3 regions of the Exiguobacterium sp. SH3S3 genome follow, and region 1 is predicted to be linked to each of the others. Evidence: predicted binding sites of a transcription regulator. Region 1 holds the regulator's gene; each other region holds the start of a gene.
What was found. Region 1 encodes Rex, which represses fermentation and respiration genes when NADH is low (regulators of the CRP and FNR family bind a similar motif). Its sites were predicted from a motif close to TTGTGAAATATTTCACAA; they were not measured.

Region 2: the regulator Rex is predicted to act here: its motif matches at 1,321-1,338, upstream of arcA (arginine deiminase).
Region 3: the regulator Rex is predicted to act here: its motif matches at 1,903-1,920, upstream of EVJ28_RS05005 (L-lactate dehydrogenase).

The regions. Positions count from the first base shown of each region.
Region 1 covers NZ_SJUU01000012.1:9,426-13,184, reverse strand. The annotation lists gene tatC (twin-arginine translocase subunit TatC) at 115-903, opposite strand; gene EVJ28_RS11480 (twin-arginine translocase TatA/TatE family subunit) at 907-1,125, opposite strand; gene EVJ28_RS11475 (redox-sensing transcriptional repressor Rex) at 1,125-1,781, opposite strand; gene EVJ28_RS11470 (ABC-F family ATP-binding cassette domain-containing protein) at 1,931-3,759, shown strand, end outside.
Region 2 covers NZ_SJUU01000011.1:16,181-19,939, reverse strand. The annotation lists gene mgtE (magnesium transporter) at 1-1,191, opposite strand, end outside; gene arcA (arginine deiminase) at 1,527-2,756, shown strand; gene argF (ornithine carbamoyltransferase) at 2,773-3,759, shown strand, end outside.
Region 3 covers NZ_SJUU01000004.1:34,750-38,508, reverse strand. The annotation lists gene EVJ28_RS05010 (rhomboid family intramembrane serine protease) at 1-679, opposite strand, end outside; gene EVJ28_RS05005 (L-lactate dehydrogenase) at 828-1,784, opposite strand; gene EVJ28_RS05000 (DUF92 domain-containing protein) at 1,954-2,724, opposite strand; gene EVJ28_RS04995 (5-formyltetrahydrofolate cyclo-ligase) at 2,703-3,257, opposite strand; gene rpmG (50S ribosomal protein L33) at 3,314-3,478, opposite strand; gene EVJ28_RS04985 (1,4-alpha-glucan branching protein domain-containing protein) at 3,563-3,759, opposite strand, start outside.

The DNA of each region.
Region 1 (3,759 bases):
TGCCAACCGACAAGGAGAAACAGTCCGATCAACACGATGGCCAAGCCCCTTTTCAAGATACTTCCAGTTTAGCGCACTCGCATTAAAAAAACACCACGTCTCATGACGTAGTGTTCACTTCTCATTCATTTGCTTCATCAAATCCATCTGTTCTTTCACCATCGCCTCTTTCTCACGTCGGAGCACACCGCGGTACGTCATGCGTGAGATCGATAAGCTGATCTCATATAGGAAGAAGAGCGGCAGCGACACCATGAGGTGCGACGTCAAATCCGGCGGCGTGATGAATGCCGCGATGACGAACAAGGCGAAGTAGGCGTACTTCCGAATTTTTGAGAGGAAGTACGGCGTCACGACACCGATGCGCGTCAAGAACATCGTCACGACCGGCAACTGGAACAACAGTCCGAACGGGATTGTCAGTTGCAACAGGAACGTGAAATAGTTCGTCGCCCCGATGATTTGCGTCAGACCGAGGTCTTGCCCGAGGTCCGTCGAGATATCGAGGACGAGCGGGAACAACCAATAGTAGGCGAATGCGAGACCGATGAGGAACAAGATAAAGATGACCGGGATATAGGCGAGCGTCCATTTTCGTTCATTCGGATGCAGACCAGGTGCGACGAACGCCCACAGTTGATACAGTAGAAATGGACCAGACGCGACGAGCCCGATGACGAGCGCCAAGTTCAAGTAAATCATGAGCGGGTCCGCGACCCCAAAGGCGTTCAGCTCGAGCCCTCGTTCGACGAGGTCCGCCTGCAGATAGGCGAGCACGTATTTGACACTCGGCAAAGCGATCAGAAAGAAGGCAAAGACGACAAATGCCGACAGCATCAGTCGTCTCCGCAGCTCTGTCAAGTGATCGGACAGTGCCCGTTCTTGATCAGGTTGATGGCTCATGGCTTACTGCTCTTTCTTCTCAATTTCTTTCTTGTCGGTCTCGTCGTGCTCTTTCATCATACCGTTCGTGGCATTTTTGAACTCACGGAGCGTCTGCCCCGCTGCCCGGCCGAACTCTGGCAATTTCTTCGGCCCGAAGAGGATGAGCGCGATGATGGCGATGACGAAAATACTGACGCCACCTGGGATACCGACGACGAGTGATGATTGTAGAAATTCCATTATTGATGGACCCCCTCAGCGGATGGATAGTGTTGCATAAAGTAAATGAGCGACTGGAGTTCGATCGACAAGTCGATATGATGGACGCGGACCGTGTCCGGTACAGTCAATCGCGCCGGCGTGAAGTTCAAGATCCCTCGAACGCCATAGCGGACCAAGTCATCGGCAACCGGCTGCGCGTAAGCGGACGGGACCGTGAGGATGGCGACATCGATTTTGTTTTGCTTCATGATTTGTTCCATCTCATCGACGTGATGAATCGGGACACCTGACATCGTCGTGCCGACTTTTGTCTCGTCTGCGTCGAACCCGACGACGATATGTGTGTTATTGTTTTTAAGGAAGTTATAGTTGACGAACGCTGTCCCGAGATGACCGACCCCGACCAAGGCGACGTTCGTGATCTCGTCTTGATTCAGCGTCTTACGGAAAAAGTCTAACAGATACTGTACGTTATAGCCATATCCCTTTTTACCGAGCGCACCGAAGTATGAGAAGTCACGGCGAATCGTTGCCGAATCGACCTTAACCGCCTCGCTCAGTTCAGCAGAAGACACACGCTGTTTCCCTGACGAATGTAGGCTTTGGATAAACCGATAGTATAGTGGCAACCGTTTGGCTGTCGCTTGCGGAATCTTTGGTTCGTTTTGACTCAACGGAAAGAGCCTCCTTTTTACGACGCGTTTCAAACGAATCTGATTTCATACACCTTGATTGTAAACGAATTCACATAAGCACTCAATGAATATACCTGAAAAGGGGAAGAAATAAAGTATACTAAACAGAGAGAAAGGGGTTTTTTCACTTGATCCTACTGCAAGTCAACAACTTATCCAAATCGTTCGGCGTCGAGCCGATTTTAGAGAATGTCAAACTAGAAATCCAAGAAGGCGAACGCGTCGCCCTCGTCGGCCGCAACGGCGCCGGCAAGTCGACACTGTTAAAAGTCATCGCCGGCGAGTACAACTATGACTCGGGCGACATCATGAAGCCAAAAGACGTGACGATCGGCTATCTCGCCCAAGACTCGGGGTTAGAATCGAACGAGACGATGTGGAACGAGATGCTCACCGTCTTCACCGATTTGATCGAACAAGAGAAGACGCTCCGCCAGATGGAGCAAGACATGGGCTCGGAGCGGATCTTGAACGACCCGGCCGCCTACGAGCGTCTGCTCGCGGCGTATGACGAGGAGCAGCACACGTTCAAAGACCGCGGCGGCTATCAGTATGAAGCGACGATCCGCTCGATCTTGCACGGGATGCGGTTTTACCCGGACGACTTCGAACGTCGGATCGACACGCTCTCAGGCGGACAGCGGACACGTCTTGCCTTAGCGAAGATGCTCCTGCAAAGCCCGGACCTGCTCATCTTGGATGAGCCGACGAACCATTTAGACATCGAGACGCTCAGCTGGCTCGAGAAATATTTGAGCGGCTATAAAGGTGCCGTCCTCATCGTCTCCCACGACCGTTACTTCCTCGACCGCGTCGTCTCGGTCGTCTACGAGCTGTCACGCAACCGCAGCCGCCGCTTCGTCGGGAACTATACAAAGTTCCTCGAGCAGAAGGCCGCGCTTTACGAGCAAGAGAAGAAGCAGTTCGATTCGCAACAAGAAGAGATCGCCAAGATGCAAGACTTCATCCAACGGAACATCGCCCGGGCGACGACGACGAAACGCGCCCAAAGCGTCCGCAAGCGGCTCGAGAAGATCGACCGTATGGACGTGCCGGACGGTGACGAACGGAGCGCGGTGTTGTCGTTCTCGATCAAACGTCAAAGCGGGAACGATGTGCTGAGCGGCAGCGACCTCGCCATCGGCTACGAGGAACCGATCGCACAACACTTGCGTTTCCAACTGCAGCGCGGCGAGTCGGTCGCCCTCGTCGGCCCGAACGGAGTCGGCAAATCGACGCTCCTCAAAGTGTTGACGAAACAACAACCACCGCTCACCGGTGACATCCGCTACGGTACCGGCGTCGAGATCGGCTACTACGACCAGGAACAACAGAACTTGTCGGACACGAACCGCGTCATCGATGAGATTTGGAACGACTGGCCGCTCATGCGCGAGCAAGAAGTCCGCAGTCTGCTCGGCCAGTTCTTGTTCAGCGGGGACGACGTCATGAAACGCGTCCAAGAACTATCCGGCGGCGAACGGGCCCGGCTGACGCTCGCCAAGCTCAAGCTCGAGCAACCGAACTTGCTCGTCTTGGATGAGCCGACGAACCACTTGGACCTCGACTCGAAGATGATCCTCGAGAACGCGCTCGTCGACTATCCCGGGACGATCTTGTTCGTCTCCCACGACCGTTACTTCATCGACCGGCTCGCGACGCGTGTCTTAGAGATCACGCCGAACGGCATCGATGAGTACCTCGGCGACTACTCGTACTACGTCGAGAAGAAAGAAGAGCTCGAGGACCTCGCCCGGCTCGCCCGCGAGGAGACGAAACAAGTCGTCGTCAAGAAGCAGCGCGCCGACAAAGAACAGCAGCGCGAAGAGCGCCGGTTGAAGCAGCGGGTCGAAGAGATCGAGCTGACGATCGAGCGCCACGAAGCGAGGCTAGAAGAAATCGAGCAGCTGTTGTGCGAACCGGACGTCTTCAACGACTTCGCTCGCGCCCAAGAACT
Region 2 (3,759 bases), on a different contig from region 1:
GAAAATCGACAAGCCGACGATCATGCCGATCAAGGCGCTATCGTACAGGACCGTGATGACCCCGAAAATAACGACCATACAGGCGAGTCCAAGCAGGACACCGGTTCCGAACTCCCGGCGAATCATCTTGGCGACATTTTTTCGGTTGATCGTGCCGAGTGCGATTGAACGTACGGCGACGACGAGCGACTGGGTGGCGGCGTTTCCGGCCGATCCCATGACGAGTGGCATGAAGACGGCGAGCAAAACAATCGTCTCGAGCGTATCTTCAAATCCACCGATCGTCGATGCGGTGATCATCCCGAGGAACATGAGGCTGATGATCCAAGGGGCACGTTTTTTCGCTGCCTCGACCGGGCCCATGTTGATGTCAGACGAGCCTTTCGTCGCGGACAGTTCTTCAAAGTCTTCGGTCGTCTCGCGTTCGATGACGTCCATGACGTCGTCGACGGTGATGATGCCGAGCAAGTGATCATCGCTATCGATGACCGGGAGCGCGAGCAAGTCATACTTTTGGACGGTTCGGGCCAAGTCTTCTTGATCGGCCATGACGTGGGCCGAAACGACCCGCCGCCCCATGATGTCAGCGATGAGATGGTCGAGCGGGGAGACGATCAAATCACGGAGCGACACGACGCCGACGAGACGTCGGTCTACATCGATTACATATAAATAGTAAATCGTCTCAGCTTCAGGACCGAGGTCACGCAACTCTTCAAGTGTCGCCCCGATCGTTTTGTCGGCCTGTAGCACGATGAACTCGGTCGTCATAATGGCACCGGCCGTATCGTCCGGATAGCGCATCAAGTCTTTGACCTCGGTCGCCTCGGTCTCGTCCATCTGTTCGAACAGTTCGTTCATGAAATCGTCCGGAAGTTCGTTCATGAGATCGGCGGCATTATCCGAGAACATATCGTTTAAGACGCTGACCGCATACGGGCGCGGCATTTCTTGGATGAACTGTTGTTGTTCATCGAGCTCTAATTTTTCAAATAAATCGGTGTACTCTTCCGGTGATAAAGCGCTGTATATAAACGCCCGATCGGGTTGGTTGAGTTCGATGAAGATGTCGGCCTGTTCACCCGGGTGAAGTGTTAAAAACACGTCGCGGAAATCGACCGGATCCTCTTTTTGGATGAGCGCTGTCACTTGGGCTTCATGACGCGCGCGTTCTGTACGTTCGATGGCCATCGACTCACTTCCTTTTCTAAAGTCATTTTTCATATCCTGTCGTTATCGTACCTTAATTTGAAAAGAAAAAATAATGGATTTTATTCACAGTTCATACATCGTGTATCCATCCTAACCGTCGCTCTCTCCTTGTTCATTGATTCACAACCGTTTGTTCATTCAGTTTGACTCATATTGTATCCATTCTTTTGTGGAATCGACCACAATCAGAACGCTGGAATTACCCGCCTCGGAATTGGGTAAGTTGATAAGGTAAGGGTAGAAACACACCCGAATCACTAGGAGGAAGCGAGATGATATCGATGACGGATCAATTGACCGCACGGGATACGACGCTGAAACATCCGATTCACGTGTATTCAGAAATTGGTGAATTAAAGACTGTACTATTGAAGCGTCCAGGACGCGAACTTGAAAATTTGACGCCGGAGTATTTGGAACGACTCTTGTTCGACGACATTCCACATTTGCCGGTCATTCAAAAAGAGCACGACTACTTTGCGAGCGTGCTACAAAACCGGGGCGTCGAGGTGCTCTATTTAGAAAACTTGATGGCAGAGACGTTATCGCTGCCTGGCGTACGTGAACGATTCGTCGCCGACATTCTTTCGGAATCAAAATCAAATATTAACGGTTCATACGAGACGCTCAAAGAGTATTTACTCGCTTATGATAACGAACAGTTGATCGAGACGGTCATGGCCGGTATCCGTAAAACCGAGATCAAGCGCGAAAAGCGCCGTCATCTGCACGAGATGATCGAGGACACGTATCCGTTCTTTCTCGACCCGATGCCGAACCTGTACTTCACGCGCGACCCGGCCGCGGCGATTGGGAACGGCTTGTCGATCAATCGCATGAAAGAACCGGCGCGTCGCCGCGAATCACTGTTCACGCAATATATTATGAGATACCATCCACGCTTTGCGAAGCATGATATCCCGATCTGGTCGGATCGTGACTATCGGTTCGCGATGGAAGGCGGAGACGAACTCGTCCTATCAAAAGAAGTCGTCGCCATCGGGATATCGGAACGGACGACCGCCCAAGGAATCGAGCGCGTCGCCCTCAACTTGCTCGCGAACGGAGGCACGTTCAAGAAAGTCATCGCCATCGAGATTCCGAAGTCGCGTGCGTTCATGCACCTTGATACCGTCTTCACGATGGTCGACCACGATAAGTTCACGATCCATCCGTTCATCCAAGGACCGGGCGGCAAGATGAACATCTTCGAACTGACGTTGAACGCGGAAGGTGAGCTGCACATCACGCAACACACTGATTTGTTGAAAGTGTTAAAATCGGCTCTCGGCCTAGAGGAAATCGTGTTGATCCCATGTGGTGGTGGCGACCCGATCGCTGCGGCGCGCGAGCAATGGAACGATGGGTCGAACACGCTCGCAATCGCCCCAGGTGTCGTCGTTACGTATGACCGGAACTACGTTTCGAACGAGCTGCTCCGTTCAGAAGGGGTCGAAGTCATCGAAATCATGTCGAGTGAGTTATCACGAGGCCGTGGAGGCCCACGTTGTATGAGTTGTCCAATTATCCGTGAAGATATTTAACGAGGAGGAGAAACACATGTCCACAACGTTCAACTTTGATTTGAAAGGTCGTCATTTTTTATCGCTTAACGAGTTTTCGCGGGACGAACTGAACTACTTGATCGACTTATCGGCAGCGTTCAAACGTCAAAAGAAACAAGGGATTCCCCACCGGATTTGTGAAGGCAAGAACGTGGCGCTCTTGTTTGAAAAACCGTCGACACGGACGCGCTGTGCGTTCACAGTTGCGGCAATCGACCTCGGCATGCATCCTGAATACCTCGGGAAATCGGATATCCAGTTCGGGAAAAAAGAATCGGTCCGTGATACGGCGATCGTGCTTGGACGCATGTTCGACGGCATCCAATTCCGTGGCTTCGCTCACGAAACGGTGGAAGGTCTTGCACGGGATGGCGGGGTCCCGGTTTGGAACGGTTTGACGGACTTGTATCATCCGACGCAAATTTTGGCCGACTTCTTGACCGTCAAAGAACAAAAAGGTGATTTGGCTGGCATTCGTTTCGTCTACGTTGGAGATGGACGCAACAATATGGGCAACACGCTGTTGATCGGTGGTGCCAAAGTCGGCATGGACATGCGAATCTGTGCGCCGAAATCGCTCTGGCCGTCTGACGAGGTCGTCGATTACGCGCGTTCGGTCGCGGCTGAAACAGGAGCACGCATCACCTTGACGGAGAGCATCGACGAAGCTGTCGCTGATGCGGACGTCATCTATACCGATGTGTGGGTATCGATGGGCGAAGAAGCCGAATATGAAGAGCGGATCAAGCTCCTTCATCCGTACCAAGTGAATATGGACATGGTCGAGAAGACCGGAAATAGAGACGTCATGTTTCTGCATTGCCTGCCGGCGTTCCACGATTTAGAGACCGAGGTTGGGCGAGCGATTCATGAACAATATGGACTGAAAGAGATGGAAGTGACCGACGAGGTGTTCCGCAGCCGCCATTCATACGTGTTCGATCAGGCGGAAAATCGGATGCACACGATCAAAGCCGTCATG
Region 3 (3,759 bases), on a different contig from region 1:
ACCTCGGTGACCCATACATGCGTTCGACGAGCGGGCCGAGCGACCAGAGCGCGAACATGTTGATCGCAAAATGAAACCAGCCGATATGAAGGAACATCGGTGTGACAAGGCGCCACCATTCGCCATCGTCGATGAGCGGATTGACTTTGGCGCCGAATCGGATGAGCGTGTTCGGATCGAGCGTCGAGCCGAGCGATTCGGCGAGCCACATGACGACAAATGTCAACATCATGAGCGCATAGACGAGTTGCGGTTCACCGAATGAGAATCGCTTCTTCAGTTCGGCTTTTCGCTGTTTATCGAGTACGAGCGCGAGCGACCGAAACCGGGTCTCATCTTGTTCATCGCCACACGTGTGCCTGTCGAGTCTCACCTTGGCCGCGACTTGGAACGACAACGTCTCAAGTCGCTCCTCATCGACGAGCGCGTCGCCGTATATATGGACATGAAGCTTCGCACGCCCGAGTCGTGCGAGTCGGAACGAGCTCATGACCGCCTCGATCTCGATCGCGACATGGTTTGCCCACGCCTTATCCGTCTTTATGTACAGGTGATAGAGGTCTCCAGCTTTCGTGTCGAACAATAGCAGCGCGCGCGAAGGCTCGAGTATCCCTTCGACCCGACCGCCTGCCTCGACCGCATGGTAAATGTCTTCCCAAAAACATCCCGGTTGCGTCAACTGAATCCCCTCCTTTCCTTCTGTCTTAATTGTAATCCAATTCGATCATGACGACAAAAGTTGGCGCTTTCTGAATCTGTCCGCCGTCCGTGCCAACACATAAAAAACGTAGCCGGCATACGCCGACTACGTCTATATCGCGAATATATTATAAAACAGGTTTCATCGTTTTCAACAACACGTCTGCCGAATGGAGCATTTTCTGCTTCTCTTCTTCTGATAACTCGATTTCGACGACTTGACGCACGCCTTGGCGGTTGATGATTGCCGGCACACCGATATGAATATCGTTCAAGCCGTACTCTCCATCCAAGTAGGCACCGACCGTGAGCAACGTGTTCTCGTTACGGAGCACCGCTTTGACGAGACGAAGCAAGCCGAGACCGATCGCATAGTACGTCGCGCCTTTACGTTCGATGATGTGATACGCAGCGTCACGAACGTTGACGTAGATGTCTTCAAGGTCTTCCCACGTATACTCGTCGTTCTCTTCAAGCAACTGTTCGACCGATTTTCCGTAAATCCGGGCGTTGCTCCACGCCGCGAACTCGGTATCGCCATGCTCACCCATGATGTAAGCGTGGCAGTTGCGCGGATCGACGTTGAAGTAATCACCTAGCATGTAGCGGAGGCGTGACGTATCGAGTACAGTCCCTGATCCGAAGACGCGATGTTTCGGAAGACCCGAGTATTTCCAAGCCAAGTGTGTCATGATATCGACCGGGTTTGACGCGAGGATGATGATACCGTCGAAGCCAGAAGCCATGATTTCAGTGATCATCGATTTCATGATTTTCGCATTTTTCTCAACGAGGTCGAGACGTGTCTCACCTGGTTTTTGAGGAGCTCCGGCCGTGATGACGACGATATCTGCAGCACCGCAGTCCGTGTAATCTCCAGCCCATACGCGCATCGGTGACGAAGCGAACGAGACGCCGTGGTTCAAGTCCATCGCTTCGCCTTCTGCCTTCGCCTTGTTGATGTCGATGATAACGAGTTCTTCACATAGGCTCGCTGTCGTCAATTGATACGCGAAGCTTGCACCGACCGCTCCGGCCCCGACGAGAGCGACCCGTGTTACTTTTGCATGATTTAATGTTTCCATGTTGTTTTTCCACCCTTCAAACAATCTGTTTCATGTTTTTGTTTTGTCTGTTACACCTAGATTGTAACATCATTCACAAACAGTCAATACAAGAGAAACCGTTTTCAGTTTGGCAATATTGTGACAAAATTCACATTCGTTTGAAACATCCTCATTCTCTGTACTACCCTTATGCGAAAACAAGAAAACCAATCGCCGCCGCGGAGGCGATCGCCAAGAAATTAACGGCGTCGTTGCCGAGAAAGCGCCATCCAGATACATAGTCGGTCGCTTCGCCGTGATGCAGCTTTTTCTCCGTCAGTTTTCGGCACGTCCGACAGCGATACTTTCGTTGCACGGTCGCACCGAGTAACGTATCGACGACGCTGCCGCTCAGACCGAGCGCAATCAATAGAAATAGCGTGCCCATCGTTATGTTCAAGAACGGGAGCGATGCCAAGACGATGATCGTCGCGCCGGCGATGGACATGAGCGTACCGAACGGTGACACCCCACCGCTCGTCCCCGGTTCAACTTCACGCAATGTCAAAACGGAGCGCGGTCGGCGCGATGCGAGGACGCCGAACTCGGACCCCCACGTGTCACTCGTCGCCGCCGCGATTGAAACGACGTAAGCGAATAGCCACGCCTCGTTCGAAGTCATCGCCATTCCGATTGCGGTGAGCATGGCGATTCCTCCGTTCGCAAGCACTTGCACGAAATCACGCGGCCCGGATTTTTCAACGATGTCATCGACCGACGCCTTGTCGCGGGCGCGATATTTTGAAGCGAGCGAGGACGTCGAAAAGAACACACCGAGCAAGTACAGCCCGAACCAGCCAAAACCAAACCCGATGACCGTCCCTGTCACGATCGTCAAGATCGCCCCAGAGAACGTCAACGACCGGAGACGATATCCGGCCAGTGCAACTAGACAAGTTACGAGGACGATTGAGAGCATCGAATCATTTCCCTTTCTGTCACGATCAGTTCGACAGGTATGTCGTGTGGTTCGATCGGTATTTCGTCGAGCACTTGTACGTCGTAGGCGAGCGCGATCGTCGCACCGCGATATGTCGCTAAGAAACGGTCGTAATAACCCCCGCCCCAACCGATCCGATATCCAGAACGGTCAAAGACACGGCCTGGGACGATACAGGCATCGATGTCGAGGTCGGTTTCCGCGGTCGTCGGCTCGAGAATACCCATTACCCCCGGCTCGAGGTCGCTGAACGTCCTGATTTCGTGGAACGTGAGCCCCTGTTCCGTTACTTTCGGCACCAACACCGATTTTCCTGCTTTTAAAGCTGTATCGATGAGCGGACGCGTATTCACTTCAAGGTCGAGTGACAATGTGAGTGCGACCGTATGCGCTTGTTGCCACTCAGGGAGCGACGCCACGGTATGTAGGATCGCTTCATCACGCCCGTCACGATCGGTGAGCACGCGAATATTCACATGAACCGCTTTTCGGAGCTCTTGTTTAGCTGTCATTTGTTATTCCTCCTATCGAAAAAAAAGGCCGCCACATGAGTGACGGCCGGTCTCAATTATTTCACTTCGCGGTAAAGCGTGTGACGACGGAGACGTGGGTTGTATTTGCGCAATTCAAGGCGCTCTGGGTTGTTACGTTTGTTTTTCTTCGTGATGTACGTGCGATCGCCTGTTTCTGTGCAAGCTAGTGTGATTTTAACGCGCATATCTTTCACTCCCATCTTACTAATGTTGTATCAAGTGCTTTTGCTTTACAGTCTAAGCATACTCAATTATCCTACCAAGTTTTTTTTGAAAAAGCAAGGTTATTTCACGTTCTTTTTCAAACGTTTCTGCCCGTACGGTGACGCGTCGAGCGGTAGGCACGTTTTTACGTTATCGCCGATCACATACCGCGTCGCGAGCTCCTCGATTGAGAGCTGTTCACCGACATAAACCGTATCAGCTTCCGAGAGGACGCCGTTCTCAATGCGATGGATCGCATCGAACAGGCCACCGTGCC